Regions from separate parts of the Brevibacillus sp. NSP2.1 genome, predicted to be linked through region 1. Evidence: a T-box and tRNA genes for the amino acid it is inferred to sense, from the RefSeq annotation. Region 1 holds a T-box; the other holds one or more tRNA genes.
The links. A T-box is a leader RNA that pairs with one kind of tRNA and senses whether it is charged. The one in region 1 lies ahead of leuS (leucine--tRNA ligase), so its partner is inferred to be a tRNA-Leu.
Positions count from the first base shown of each region.

Region 2: it has a tRNA-Leu gene. The T-box ahead of leuS (leucine--tRNA ligase) is inferred to sense a tRNA for this amino acid. The anticodon was not compared.

Region 1 is NZ_CP048274.1:3,681,982-3,689,180, forward strand. Features, by position in the region: gene M655_RS17880 (helix-hairpin-helix domain-containing protein) at 1-546, shown strand, start outside; gene comER (late competence protein ComER) at 618-1,451, shown strand; gene leuS (leucine--tRNA ligase) at 1,708-4,125, opposite strand; T-box leader at 4,274-4,515, opposite strand; gene M655_RS17895 (class I SAM-dependent DNA methyltransferase) at 4,567-5,304, opposite strand; gene rsfS (ribosome silencing factor) at 5,311-5,667, opposite strand; gene yqeK (bis(5'-nucleosyl)-tetraphosphatase (symmetrical) YqeK) at 5,667-6,257, opposite strand; gene M655_RS17910 (nicotinate-nucleotide adenylyltransferase) at 6,241-6,834, opposite strand; gene yhbY (ribosome assembly RNA-binding protein YhbY) at 6,848-7,138, opposite strand; gene M655_RS17920 (shikimate dehydrogenase) at 7,175-7,199, opposite strand, start outside.
Region 2 is NZ_CP048274.1:3,102,929-3,110,127, forward strand. Features, by position in the region: gene ppsA (phosphoenolpyruvate synthase) at 1-1,071, opposite strand, end outside; gene M655_RS14895 (ABC transporter substrate-binding protein) at 1,457-1,876, opposite strand; gene M655_RS14900 (ABC transporter substrate-binding protein) at 1,902-2,693, opposite strand; gene M655_RS14905 (helix-turn-helix domain-containing protein) at 2,654-2,935, opposite strand; tRNA gene M655_RS14910 (tRNA-Leu) at 3,108-3,194, opposite strand; tRNA gene M655_RS14915 (tRNA-Thr) at 3,206-3,281, opposite strand; tRNA gene M655_RS14920 (tRNA-Asp) at 3,315-3,391, opposite strand; gene M655_RS14925 (C40 family peptidase) at 3,579-4,487, shown strand; gene M655_RS14930 (hypothetical protein) at 4,553-4,795, opposite strand; gene M655_RS14935 (M3 family oligoendopeptidase) at 4,905-6,686, opposite strand; gene M655_RS14940 (M20 family metallopeptidase) at 6,960-7,199, opposite strand, start outside.

The DNA of each region.
Region 1 (7,199 bases):
CCATCTGATGCGCACGCCCGCAGCGAAGCGGAAGCCGCAGTCGAACGAAAGCCCGCCCCTCCGCCTCTCTACGTCGACGTAAAAGGCAAGGTGAAACAGCCGGGACTGTACCGCTTCACGCCGGGCATGCGCGTAGCGGACGCGATCGAACAGGCTGGCGGCGCCCTGCCCGAAGCGGACCTCGATCAAATCAATCTGGCTGAGCCGTTGGCAGATGGGACTGCGCTTTTGGTTCCGGCAAAAGGCAGCGCGACTGGCGGGCCTGGATCGGCAGTTGGCGCGCCTCCCCTTTCGCCAGTGCCCGCGAGCGTGACCCGTGCTGCGGGGACTGGCGGCGCTGTGCCAAAAGCCAAGCTGCTCAATCTCAACACAGCGACCGTCGAGGAACTGACGAGCTTGCCAGGAATCGGGGAGGCGCGGGCAAAAGCGATTTTGGACTACCGTTCGCAAGTCGGCCGCTTCCGTTCCGCCGACGAATTGAAAAAGGTTTCTGGGATCGGGGCAAAGATGTTCGAGCGGATCAAAGACCAAATCGTTGCGCAATAAAGCACTGTCCGGTCATGATTGCCGATCTTCTCACATAGAATGGGGAAAGAATATCGGAGGGAGGTATGCCCATGGATAAAATCGGGTTCATTGGTACGGGCAGCATGGGCAGTATCTTGATTGAAGCATTGCTGTCCGCCAAAGCGCTGTCTCCCAGCCAGATCATCATCAGCAACCGCACGATCGAAAAAGCCGAACAGCTCGCTAAGCGGCTTGGCGGGCTGGCGGTCGCCCATAGCAATGTGGATTTGGCCAGAGAAGCCGACATGATCCTGCTGTGCGTCAAGCCGCTGGAGTACAGCGTGCTGCTCGAGCAACTCGCCCCTGTCCTGACGGCGGAACAGCTTATCGTCACGATCACCAGTCCGATCAAGCTGGAGCATCTTGAGTCAAAAGTACCTTGCGCCATCGCCCGGGTCGTTCCGAGCATTACCAACGCGGCGCAGAGCGGCGTGAGCCTGTGCGAATTCGGTGCGCGCGTCGACGAAGAGCAGCGCCATTATATTCGCAACCTGTTTGCCCACATCAGCACGCCTGTCGAGATCACCGCGCCTTTCTTGCGAATCACTTCCGACATCGCCAGTTGCGGCCCTGCCTTTTTGAGCTATATTTTGCAGCAGATGATTCAGGATGCCGTCGAAGAGACAGGCATCTCGACAGAAGCCGCTACTTATTTGACCTCGCAGATGCTGATCGGGGTGGCCGATCTGTTGCGCGAAGAAAAATTCACGCTCCCTTCCTTGCAGCAGCGCGTCTGCGTCCCCGGAGGAATCACCGGCGAAGGGCTGATTCCTTTGCAAAGCAAGCTGCCCGGCATTTTTGCAGAGGTATTCCGGCGCACGCGCGCGAAGTTCGCCAAGGATCAGGAACTGCTCGACCGTTATTTGAACGAACAGCCGCAGTAGCTGCGAGAGCGTGGGTTGCTTGCAGTTGCGAGCCTTGCAGAGCGACGACAAGCACGCTGTCAGTATCAGAAAACTGGCAGTACGAAAAAAGGAGCGGAAACCTGTTATTCAAACAGGCTCCACTCCTTTTTCCTTTCACCTCTCACCCGCTTGCCATCACGAGAGGATGACAAGCCGACGGTGAGCGATAGACGCTTTTCGTGCGACTAGCGAGTCGTTTATCTGGCCCGCCTTCTGGATCGTGCGTCTAATCCGACTAACGAACCACAATATTAACCAGCTTGCCAGGCACGGCGATGATTTTGACGATTGTCTTGCCTTCGATCAGTTCCTTAATCAGCTCGTTGCCGAGTGCCAGCTCCTCGATTTGTTCCTTGGTCGAGTCGGAGGCAATGAGCATTTTTTCCTTGTTTTTGCCGTTGATCTGGATGACGATTTCCACTTCGTCCTCGACCAGCTTCGACTCGTCGTAGGTTGGCCATGGCTCGTAAGCGATTGTATCGTTGTGGCCGAGTTTCTCCCACAGTTCCTCACCCAAGTGCGGGGCGATCGGGGACAGCATTTTCACGAAGTCTTCCATGTATTTTTTCGGCAGGACGTCTGCTTTGTACGCTTCGTTGACGAATACCATCAACTGGGAGATCCCTGTATTGAAGCGCAGGCCCTCGTAGTCTTCCGTCACTTTTTTCACGGTTTGATGGTAGACGCGCTCCATGCTGGTCGGTTTGTTCGTATCGACGATTTTCGGGTTCAGCTCGCCGTTGTCTTGAACGAACAGGCGGTACACGCGGTCCAGGAAGCGGCGCGCGCCATCTAGACCTTTTGTCGACCAGGCGATGGATGCATCCAGCGGCCCCATGAACATTTCGTACAGGCGGAGCGTGTCGGCACCATGGCTGTTGACGATATCGTCCGGGTTGACGACGTTGCCTTTGGACTTGCTCATTTTTTCGTTGTTTTCACCGAGGATCATGCCTTGGTTAAACAGCTTCTGGAATGGCTCCTTGGTTGGCACGACGCCGATGTCGTACAGGAATTTGTGCCAGAAGCGGGAGTAGAGCAAGTGCAATACAGCGTGCTCTGCACCGCCGATGTAGATGTCGACTGGCAGCCATTGTTTCAGCTTTTCCGGATCGGCCAAAGCTTTGTCGTTGTGCGGGTCGATAAAGCGCAGGAAGTACCAGCAACTGCCCGCCCATTGCGGCATGGTGTTCGTCTCGCGGCGCGCTTTCTTGCCGGTTTCCGGATCGACGGTGTTCAGCCAGTCGGTGATGTTGGCGAGCGGCGATTCGCCTGTGCCGGACGGCTTGATTTCTTTTGTTTTAGGCAGCATGATCGGCAATTCGGATTCTGGCACAGTTTTCATTGTACCGTCTTCCAGATGCAGGATTGGAATTGGCTCGCCCCAGTAGCGTTGACGGCTGAACAGCCAGTCGCGCAGACGGTAGGTCACTTTGCGGCTGCCTTTGCCTTCTTTCTCCAGCCATTCGATCATTTTGTTGATCGCCTGTTCTTTGTTCAGGCCATCGAGCATGCCGGAGTTGATGTGTTCTCCGTCGCCTGTGTACGCTTCCTTGGAAATGTCTCCGCCTGCGATGACCGCTTTGATTGGCAGATCAAACGTCTTGGCGAACTCGTAGTCGCGCTCATCGTGCGCCGGTACAGCCATGATCGAGCCTGTTCCGTAGCTAATCAGCACGTAATCGGCAATCCAGATCGGCAGACGTTCGCCGTTAACCGGGTTGATCGCATAGGCGCCTGTGAATACCCCTGTCTTTTCTTTCGCCAGGTCGGTACGCTCCAGATCGCTTTTGTGCTTCGTCTGCTCCAGGTAAGCTTCTACCGCTGCTCTCTGCTCTGGCGTCGTAATCTGTTCCACCAGCTTGTGCTCGGGAGCGAGTACCGTGTAGGTGGCGCCGTAGAGCGTATCCGGGCGGGTCGTGAAGACAGTAAAGGTCTGGTCGTGTCCCTCAATGGCAAACGTAACCTCTGCCCCTTCGGAACGGCCGATCCAGTTGCGCTGCATTTCCTTGATGCTCTCCGGCCAGTCCAGCTCTTCCAGGTCTTCGAGCAGTCTTTCCGCATACGCGGTAATTTTCAATACCCATTGTTTCATCGGGCGGCGTTCGACCGGATGGCCGCCGCGCTCGCTTTTGCCGTCAATGACTTCTTCGTTGGCCAGAACGGTTCCCAGCGCCGGGCACCAGTTCACGGCTACTTCGTCAACGTAGGCCAGGCCGTGCTCATACAGCTTCGTAAAAATCCACTGGGTCCATTTGTAGTAGTGCGGATCGGTCGTGTTGATCTCTCTGTCCCAGTCGTAGGAGAAGCCGAGCGACTTGATTTGGCGGCGGAACGTGTTGATGTTTTTTTCTGTGAACTCCGCAGGGTCATTCCCCGTATCGAGCGCGTACTGCTCGGCTGGCAAGCCAAACGCATCCCAGCCCATTGGATGGAGCACGTTGTAGCCTTGCATCCGCTTCATGCGGGACAAAATATCGGTAGCCGTATAGCCTTCCGGGTGTCCGACGTGCAGCCCGGCACCAGATGGATACGGGAACATATCGAGTGCGTAAAACTTTTTCTTGTTCGGGTCCTCAGAAGTTTTGAAGGTCTTGTTTTGCTCCCAGTATTGTTGCCACTTTTTTTCAACATCACGATGACTGAAAACCATGGTAGAGCACTCCCATCTTGAAATAGGTAAAAAATGAAAACTCGGCTACACCGAGCCATTGGCGTAGCCTTCGTTGCACTTATACCGGATAAGAATCTGTACATTCCGGTCCAGTATAAAGAAAACCCCACGTCCCCAGTCGTTCTACGAAAGGGACGAGAGGTTTGTTTATATTCCCGCGGTACCACCCAGATTGGCGAATGAAAAAGCATTCACCCACTTGAAATCCGTAACGGGGATGAGCCGCCTGCCCTTACGCAACCATGTACACATGGCCTTCGGGGCAAGTGCTGGGAGGCGAGTTCAGATAGTCCCGGGTTGACTTGCACCTGCCGTCAACTCTCTGTATGCGCGGGGCATATTCCTACTATTCCTCTTAAACGCGTCGAAATTTGTAGTTATAACGCCATTATAGTCAATATAAACCAACCGTGTCAAACCCTACGGCTTGCGAGCGGCAAAAAATAAGCGTTCGCTCGCTTCCTGCGGCGGCAAATCCGAATAGTCTGCCGTAATGACGATGTCCGTGAAGCCCGCGTCGGCCAGCCAGCGCATCAGTTGGACCGGCTGGTAGGCTCTTTGCCAATGCTCCTCCTCCAGCCGCTCGTACAAGCCGTTTGGCTGGCGGACGAAAAAGGTGAGCTGGTGCTCTACCTCCAGGCGCAGCGGATCGCAAAAACATTGCCAAATGTACGAAACCTCATCGTCGACGTAGGTGAATGTCTCGTCGCCGAAAATATGCAGCATTTTGTACGGGCTGTGCACATCGAACAAAAAGCTTCCCCCGGGAGCAAGGTGAGCGAAGACGCGCCGAAACGTCTCCTGCACGTCCGCTTCTTCTGTCAGGTAGCTGAGAGAGTCGCACAAGGAAATGACCGCGTCCGCCTCCGGCAAGGAAAGCTCGCGCATATCCTGCTCGACCCACGCCACCTCTACTTGCTCCTGCCGCATTTTGTCGTAGGCAATCGCCAGCATCTCGGCGGACAGATCGACGCCCGTGACCCGATAGCCGCGCTTGGCCAGCGGAATCGCAATCGATCCCGTCCCGCAGCCCAGATCAATGACTCGTTTTGGGGCCTCTCCCTTTTGCCAGGTGCGCTCGACCCAGTCCAGCCATTGATCGTAGGGGGTGTCCGCCATCAGCCTGTCGTAAACTGCGGCCATGTGTGCGTACGCCATCCGTTTTTACCCTTGCGCAGCGAAGGACACTTCTTCTGCATCCTTCCAAAGTCGCTCCAGATTGTAAAACTCGCGATCTTCGCGGTGGAAGACGTGAATCACGATATCGCCGAGGTCGACGAGCACCCAGCGTCCCTCATCCGCGCCTTCAATGCCGCGAACGTCAAAACCGTTTTTGTGGGCTTGATCGCGAATTTCGCGCACGATCGCCTGCACCTGACGCTCGTTGTTTCCGTGGCAGATCATGAAGTAGTCTGCAATCACCGAAAGCTTGCTGATGTCCAGCACCTTCAGATTTTCTGCCTTTTTGTCTTCTGCTGCCTTCACTACCAAGCGAGCCAACTCTTCTACTGTTTTAACCATCAAAACCCTCCTTCTTTCCCTTTGCGGGATACCAGATCGTTATAAGCGGTAAGCGTCAGCGGATAGACCGTCTTCTGCTTTTCTATCAAAAACTGGATCGTGCCTCCCAAAGCGAGAGCCAGGGCGGCATCAATGTCTTTCTCGGCCAGCGTGCGAATCTGCTCCACGCCAGGAAAATTCCGGTTCGGTTCTATATAGTCTGCCACACAAACCACTTTTTCTAACAGGGACATCCCGGCTCGCCCTGTCGTATGGTAGCGAACGGCTTGCAAAATATCCGGGTCCGTCACTCCCAGGTCGTTCTGAATGACGATTGCCCCGGCAAAAGCGTGCCACAGCTCTTTTTCCCCTTCCAACAGCTCTGTCGGCATATCGTGGCGAACGAGAATTTCGAACATTTTCTCCACGGGCCAGCATTTGCAGTAGTCGTGCAAAAGTCCGGCAAGCTCGGCTTTGTCAGGGTCAGCGCCGTATCGCTGTGCAAGCTCGCGGGCAGACTGGGCGACCCCCAAAGTATGCTTGTAGCGCTTCTCGTGCATTTGCGCCCGGATGCGCGCAAGCAGTTCCTCCCGATTAGACAAGAGTTTCATAGAATCGGTTCTCCTTTATATAACGCTCCACAGCATCAGGTACCAGATAGCGGATGCTTTTGCCCGCCGCCGCCTTTTCCCGGATTAACGTGGAAGAGATGTCCCAGACCGGCATCTCCACGAAGGTGACGTACTCGCACGCCTCCCGCTCCAACTCCGTGCCCGGTCGCGCCAGACCTATAAAGCGTACCATGCGGATCAACTGTTGGAACTGGTACCATTTGGGCAAGATTTTTACCATGTCTCCCCCAATAATAAAAGAAAACTGACAATCAGGAAACTGCTGCGTGAGCAGAACCATCGTATCGTACGTGTAAGAGGGGCCTTTTCGGGCCAGTTCGATATCCGTCACGCGAAACGACTCGTGATCGGCTATGGCGAGCTGAACCATTTGCAGGCGATGATGCGCCTCTGTCAGCCCCTCCCTGCTCTTGTGCGGCGGAATGTGCGATGGCATAAACCAGACCTCGTCAAGTCCAGCCTGCTCTCTGGCCTGTTCAGCCGCCAGCAAGTGGCCGCAATGGATGGGATCAAACGTGCCGCCCATGATCCCGACTTTTTTTCGTGCGTCCTTCATGGTGTTCGATCACTTACGGCAGCTTGATCGTCTTGTGCTCCCGGGACTCTTTGTACAAGACAACCGTATGGCCAATCAGTTGCACCAGCTCGGCACCCGCACCTGCTGCCAGTTCTTCTGCTACTTCATGCTTGTCGTCGCTGTTGTTTTGCAAAATCGCGACTTTAATCAGCTCGCGCACTTCCAGCGCTTCCTTGATCTGGGTAATCATATTTTCGTTAACGCCGCCTTTTCCTACCTGGAAAATCGGGGTGAGATGATGAGCTTCTGCGCGCAAAAAGCGCTTTTGCTTGCCGGTCAACATCGGCATGCCTCCTTTAGTTCCTGCAATCATGTTCGATCAGGTTGTTTTCGTCAGTTGCTGC
Region 2 (7,199 bases), 580 kb from region 1:
GGGGGCATTCGTCGTCAACAGAAAAACAGACATGCCCAAAGGCTTCATCGGGTCGGTCATCATTTGCTGGTGGCCCACCGATACGTAGACGTGATTGTCTTGATCGTTCGCTTCCGGGATGGGGTACAAAGTCGTAATCGGACGGCTCTGGACAATGTAAAACGTATCGTCAGCCAAACACCATTCGATATCTTGCGGGCAGCCCAAATAAGCTTCGATCTGTCTGCCGATGCGTGCCAGTTGCAAAATTTGCGGGTCGGTAAGAGTTTGCGCCTTTTGCCGCTCAGGCTCGATCTGCTCCGTCTGCGTCCCGCCTTCTTTTCGTCCGTAAATCGCCAACGTTTTGGTTGCGATCCTTTTGTCGACGATGTCCCCGTCCTTTACTCGATAACAATCGGCGGATACGAGGCCAGAGACGAGTGCTTCGCCAAGTCCAAAACTGGCGTCGATAGACAGCAGCTTCCGGTTGGCTGTAATCGGGTCGGCGGTAAACAAAATCCCGGAAGCGTGAGGGAAAACCATCCTTTGTACGATGACGGATAAAGAAACATGGCGGTGGTCAAATCCGTTTTGCATCCGGTAAATGACCGCGCGATCCGTAAACAGCGACGCCCAGCATTGGCTCATATGCTGCAAAATGGCTTCTATGCCGATGATGTTCAAATAGGTGTCCTGTTGACCAGCAAAAGAAGCGTGCGGCAAATCTTCCGCAGTCGCACTCGAGCGCACGGCATAAGCGTGTTCCGCTCCAAAGCGGGAGAGATAGTGCGTCACGGCTTCGACCACATCGGCGGGAATTTCGGCTTCCCTGATAATTTGCCGAAGCTGCCTGCTGATTTCACCAATTGGCTCCCGGTCTTCTGCGCTCAGCCTCGCCAGTCGATCCAGCAAAGCATGATACGTCTCGTTTTGTTCGATGGCTTTTTGATAGCCCGCTGTGGTCACACAAAATCCTTCCGGGACTTGTATGCCGGGGATTTTCGATAGCTCCCCCAGATTGATCCCTTTGCCGCCAACGAGCAACCGCGCTGTTTTTTCCATTTCCTGAAAACCGAGGACCAAAGCACTCATTCCGATCTCCCCTAACCATTCCATTGTGAAAAAGCATTTGACAGGTGTTTGTGCGGGTGATACAATTAAAGTGTAAAATGAGATACCACTAACCATAAAATTGAGTACACTCGTGTGCTCTGATTATATCATCGTGTCTTTTTAGGCGCAATCAAAAAGAACCTGGGCAGTTTTGCCAGGTTCTTTTCATTCATGCCGCTCCAAGCTGAAAAGCATATAAAAAAACCTGGAACGCGTCCAGGCAATCTGTTAGAGAATGCGAATGTTGGAACAATCACGACTGTTCAAATCTCAATCGCCTTTGCTATTGTATCATAAAGACTAGACATGTCAAAGAAATTTCTAGGACTGGCCCGCCCCCCCATCGTGCCAGAAACCTCGGACCTCACTGCTTCTGTTTCGCCCCGTTGTGCCGCTCGATCACGTCGGCCAACGCCTCGATCTGGCCGAGGACGGATATCGGGTCAAAGTAGAAAAAGGTTTTGTAATCGAGGACGATGACGCGATTCTCCCGGACAGCCGGAAGCTGCCTCCACACTCCGCTATCGACAACCGCCTTCAGCTCTTCCTCGGTCGTTTGGTCCCATGAGCAGAGAAACACGATGTCTGCGTCGGCGTATTCTTGGAGCAGCTCAAGCGAAATCGCCTGGTACTGTGCGCCGCTGTCGATCACTTCACGCTGCACCCGCTCATTGGCCTTGAAGCCGATCGCATGGTAGATCGCTTCCCCGCCCCGCCCGAAGTTGTCGCCGAGCACGGCAAGCTCTTTTCCGTTCGGATGAACAAGTGTCGCGGTCGCATTCATGAGAATTATTATCGAATCAAGCGTATCAAGAGGGCAGAAAGTTTGTCCATGCAGACAAATGACGAAAATTCAGCCGAAATGTGACTGGACCATTTTCCTCCAGCCAGTCCAATTGCTTCTCCATCGCCAAAGGATCGTACCCGTAAAAAACATTCGGGTCCGGCTCGTACACGCGGCCGTTTTTTACTGCCGGCAGACCGCGCCACACGCTCGACTCCAATACCTCGCACTCGGCGGCGGGCCAATGCGAATGATAGAGGAACAAAAAAATGTGATCGGCGGAGTAATCGGGCAGATCGTCCAGCGGGACGTGTATGTTCAGCAGCCCTTTTTCGATCATGTTCCGCTGCACGGCAGTCGGCGGCTGCAAGCCCAGCACATCGTATATCAGACACCCGCCCATGCTCGTCATGTTGCCGTAAACGTAGCATTTGCCCGAGACGATTTTCACGATCAAAAACGTCTCGCCTCGGGCACGCTGGACGACCAGCTTGTTTTTTACCGCCAAAGCTCTTTCGTCAAACAGCAGGAGCCAGCGTTCTGCCTGTTCGCGACGCCCCACGGCTGCCGCGAGCACGAGCAGTTCCTCCCGCCAATCGCTGCATTCCTCGGGAATCGTGAACACCGGGGCGATCTCCCACAAGCTCTCGGTGTACTCTTCCCGATACACCATGATGAGGTCGGGCGGATTCGCCGCGAGCCACTGGACGGTTTTGTCGCTGTACCACTCCCCTTGCCTGAAACCTGAGCAGTCGAGCCGCTCCCGGTAATGAGCAGTCAGCCACGGCTCCATCCACAAGCCGACGACGCCAAACACCGGGACGATCCCCAGGCCAGCAGGCATACTGTGGCGTGCGGCATCAGGACGGCGATTCGTTTCGGCTGCTTTCTGTACACCGTCAGCGGAACGCCCACAATCTGCTTAAACTTTCGGCTGAAATAATAATCGTTGGCAAACCCGGTTTCCTGCGCAATCAGATGCAAATCTTTGTCCGACAACTGGAGCAGCTCCTGGCCTTTGCGGATTCGGACCCGGCCCAGGTATTCGACGAAGCTCACGCCCGTCTCCCAGGCGGCGGGGCGGCCGGAGTCGCAGCCGCTCGCTTGCGTGTAGCTGGAAGCGGGACAAGCCTGCCGCTGCCAGCAGTGTCAGCCTAATCCAGATCATGAATAGCAAAAAGGCTTTTGTTCTGCCGGAAAAAGCAGCCCAAAAGCCTGTCGTTTACTGGTATGGTGCGGTCGAGAGGACTTGAACCTCCACGGTGTTGCCACCACTAGAACCTGAATCTAGCGCGTCTGCCAATTCCGCCACGACCGCAAATGAAAACGTGGTGCCGGCGATAGGAATCGAACCCACAACCCCCTGATTACAAGTCAGGTGCTCTACCAATTGAGCTACACCGGCATAGATAATATTCGCCATTCGTGTATCGAAGAATGGCGGAGCTGACGGGACTCGAACCCGCGACCTCCGGTGTGACAGACCGGCGTGAACTCCAACTTCACCACAGCTCCATGTGGTTTATTTCCAACTTTTGCTCACTCTCGTGGGCACTTCTGTAATATAGCATGTCTTCTACCAACTTTGCAATAGTTTTTGAAATCTTTTTTTCTACATCATTTTTTCATAGATTTACCATTGAAAATCCGCTAGAATTTTATCTAGATATGCAGAAAATAGTAGATTGGTGGAGACGATGATATGAAACTTACTTCGAAGCTACTCACCTCCCTCGCCCTCTTCACTCTGCTGCCTACTGCTGCTCACGCCGCCTCTGGAGTGTATGTAGTATCAGCAGGGGACACGTTGAGCAAAATTGCCCGTGAGCACCAGACTACGGTCAGCCAGCTCATGCAAGTGAACCAACTGAAAAGCGATCAACTGTCGATTGGCCAGACTTTGTCCTTGCCTGAAGGCAGCCTGTCGACAGGCGGTGCAGCCGACGTCCCTCTCGATGTCGTAGCCGCCTCGATTGACTCCGCCAACAACGAGCCGGAAGAACTGACGGCTGGCGAAAAAGCGCGCGTAACGGTAGACGTGCTGAATGTGCGCAAAAAAGCGTCGACGGATGCGAGAATTTTAGGCAAGCTGAAGTTCGGTGACGTGGTTGAAGTCGTCGAGACTGGCAGCGAGTGGACCAAAATCGAGTTCGAAGATGATGAAGCCTACGTCTTCTCCGCTTACTTGAGTCCAAAGCTCGCCCCTGACGTTGCGTTCGCAGGCGATGTCGATTCCGCAAGCCTGCACCGTCTCGAATCGATCTTTGAACCACTGCTCAAAACTCCGTATGTGCTCGGAGGAACCACACCGGACGGATTTGATTGCAGCGGCTTTACTTCATACGTATTTAGCCGCCTCGGGGTTACACTTCCGCGTACATCCGAGGATCAATTCCGCGGGGGCGTATCCATTCCGCTCGAGCAAGCGCAGCCGGGCGACCTGCTGTTTTACGATTCGCTCGGAAAAGGACGCGTGTCCCACGTAGCGATCTACTTGGGCAATGGCACCATCGTCCATGCAAACGGCGAAGACGTTCGCTACGGCAAGGTGGAGTACATGCACAAGCTGTATCCGTTCTACGGCGTCAAGCGCTACGCCGAATTCCAGTAGCAATCCCCCGAAAAAACGGCCCACACCTGTCACCAGGTTGTGGGCTGTTTTCCTGTGAGTTCGGATCAATGAATTTCCGTGTTGTGTCCGGCCTGGGGAGGTGTCTGGTTGGCCCCAATTTCGATTTTGCCCAAGGCCTGCTTCATCTTGTCGAGCTGAAGCTGGTAATCGCGCACAACTACGGTGAGAACGCTGACCGACTCTTTGAAATCAGGTTCGCTGCTGACTCTGTCTATGGCTCTATGTAGATGCAGCATTTTGTTCTCTGTTTCCCGTAGTAGGTCGAGTAACTGCAATCCGTTTACCACGTAATCACCTCATTTGTTTTTTCTTACTTTCTCCCGGTCGGTTCGTTGCTATGCGCAAAAAAAACGCCCGACATGACGATCGGACGTTTTTTCCTGTGGGCTGTGGGCTTTACGCACGCGCAGCGGCCAGCTCCACAAACGTATCAATATCTTTGGCAATCAGCGCAAGCGAGTTGCGCCAGAAGTCAACCGAGCGCACGTCGACGTCCATGATCGCGGCCACATCGGCAATGCTCATTTTGCCTGTGACAGACAAAAGCTCGTCATACTGCTGGACAAACGCTTCGCCGCGCTTCACGTACTCGGCGTACAAGCCTTTTGCGAACAGCAAGCCAAAGGCGTACGGGAAGTTGTAGAAGTTGAAATCGGCACTGTAGTAATGCGGCTTGCACACCCACATGTACGGGTGCAGCACAGCATGGTCAAGCCCCTCTCCGTAGGCGTCCTTTTGCGCTTGCAGCATCAGTTCCTTCAGCTCGTTGACAGACAGGGAGCCTTCTGCGCGGCGGGCAAAGACGGCCGTTTCAAACAGGTAGCGGCTGTAAATATCGACAATGACCTGGCTTGCGCCGGAGATGTCGTTTTCCAGAATGGAAAAGGCTTCCTCTGGGGTCGCCTGGGCCAAAGCGGCCTTGGCAATGATCGTCTCACACAAAATCGACGCGGTTTCCGCGATCGGCATCGGGTAATCGCTGTTGTAGAACGCTTCCTGCACGAGACATTCGCCATGGTAGCCGTGTCCCAGCTCGTGTGCCAACGTGCTGACGTCGTTGTAGCTGCCTGTGTAGTTCGCCATGATCCGGCTCTCCCCGACCATGTGCAGGTTGTAGCAAAACGCTCCGCCGCGCTTGCCTTCGCGAGTCTCGGCGTCAATCCACTGGTTGTCAAAAGCGCGGGCGGCATAATTCGCCAGCTTTTCGCTAAAGCTACCAAAGTGCTTGACAATAAAGTCGCGCGCTTCCTGATACGTAAAGCGCATGTCGGCTTCGCCTACCGGAGCAAACAGGTCGTAGAACGGCAAGCCGTTTTCGTGTCCGAGCAGCTTTGCTTTTGCCCGGAAGTACTTCGTAAAGGCCGGCAAGCTTTCCTTCATCGCGGCAAGCATCGCGTCCAACGTCGCCTTGTCCATGCGCGAGTCGAGCAATGTTTTTTCCAGCGGCGACTCATAGCCGCGAAGCTTGGCTACGGTGATGACTTCTCCCTTGATCCCGTTCAAGCTCGCCGCAGACGATTCCTCGATCTTTTTGTAAGCGGCAAGCTCTGCCTCGTAAGCCGCCTTGCGCAGCTCGGCGTCTTTTTCATGCGCCATGTTGCGCACGACAGGCAGCGGAAGCTGTTTGGCCTCTCCGTCGATGGTGATGTCTACCAAGAGCGTCGAGGTCAGCATTTCCTGCAGCTTCGTCCAGGCGTTGGAGCCTGTGTTTTTCATTTTCGCCAAAATGATTTCTTCTTTTTCGCTGAGCATGTACTTGCTCTTCTCGGACAATTCGGTCAGCATGAAGCGATGCGTTTCCAGCAGCTCGGACTGGCAAATCAGCTCGCTCAAATTGTCCAGTTGGCCGAGCCATTTTTGGAACAGCACGCCCGGCTCTACCAGCTCGACGGACTGCTCCTGCACTTTTTCGATGAATTGCAGCGCTTTTTCGTTTTTCGCGTCCACGCTTGCCGTCAGCTCGCCAAACGCGTACAGGCGGTATTGGGTCTGCAAAATCGAAGTCATCCGGGTAATGTACGCCTCCATTTTCTGGACGGCGTCATCGGTCGTTTGCAGGCTTGAGGCTGCCCAGCTTTTTACCTCGTCCATCTCCCGGCATAGTTTTTCCCAGTCTTGCTTGCACTTTGGCGAGTCGAACGACGTGTACAAAACGTCCAAGTTCCAGCGCATATTCATGGGTCCGGCCTCCCTCTCATCTTGCCTATGTATTCTATGTAACAGACTCTATTGTAAAAAAATTTGGATAGATTAAGCAAGTTTTTATAAAAACAATGCTCTCACAAAATGGTAAGACGCGACTTGCAGGGGAAAAGTTACAGTCTTTGCGCCGTGACTGCAAGTTTTGCCAAGCCAAGAGCCGAGGCAGACAGGCTTGCTCCCGTGCTTCTTTAAGTGCCTGCACGCGAAAAAAGACTTTGCCGCGCGCTTGGGCAAAGTCCGTCTTTTCCGTCACGCCCGGACAGGCTGCGTCAAAAACGTCAGGGCAGACAAGGCAAACAGTTGCGTCGATTCGACCAACTGGTCAATGTCCACGTACTCGTCGGCATGATGGGGAATGTGGCGATCACCCGCCCCCGTCGTCAAGATCGGAATGCCGGCCTTGTGCAAAAAGGTGCCGTCTGTCGCGCCGGGCACGCCGTTGTAGACAGGCTCTCTTTTCGTAATTTCCCGATACGCGCTGGCTACCGA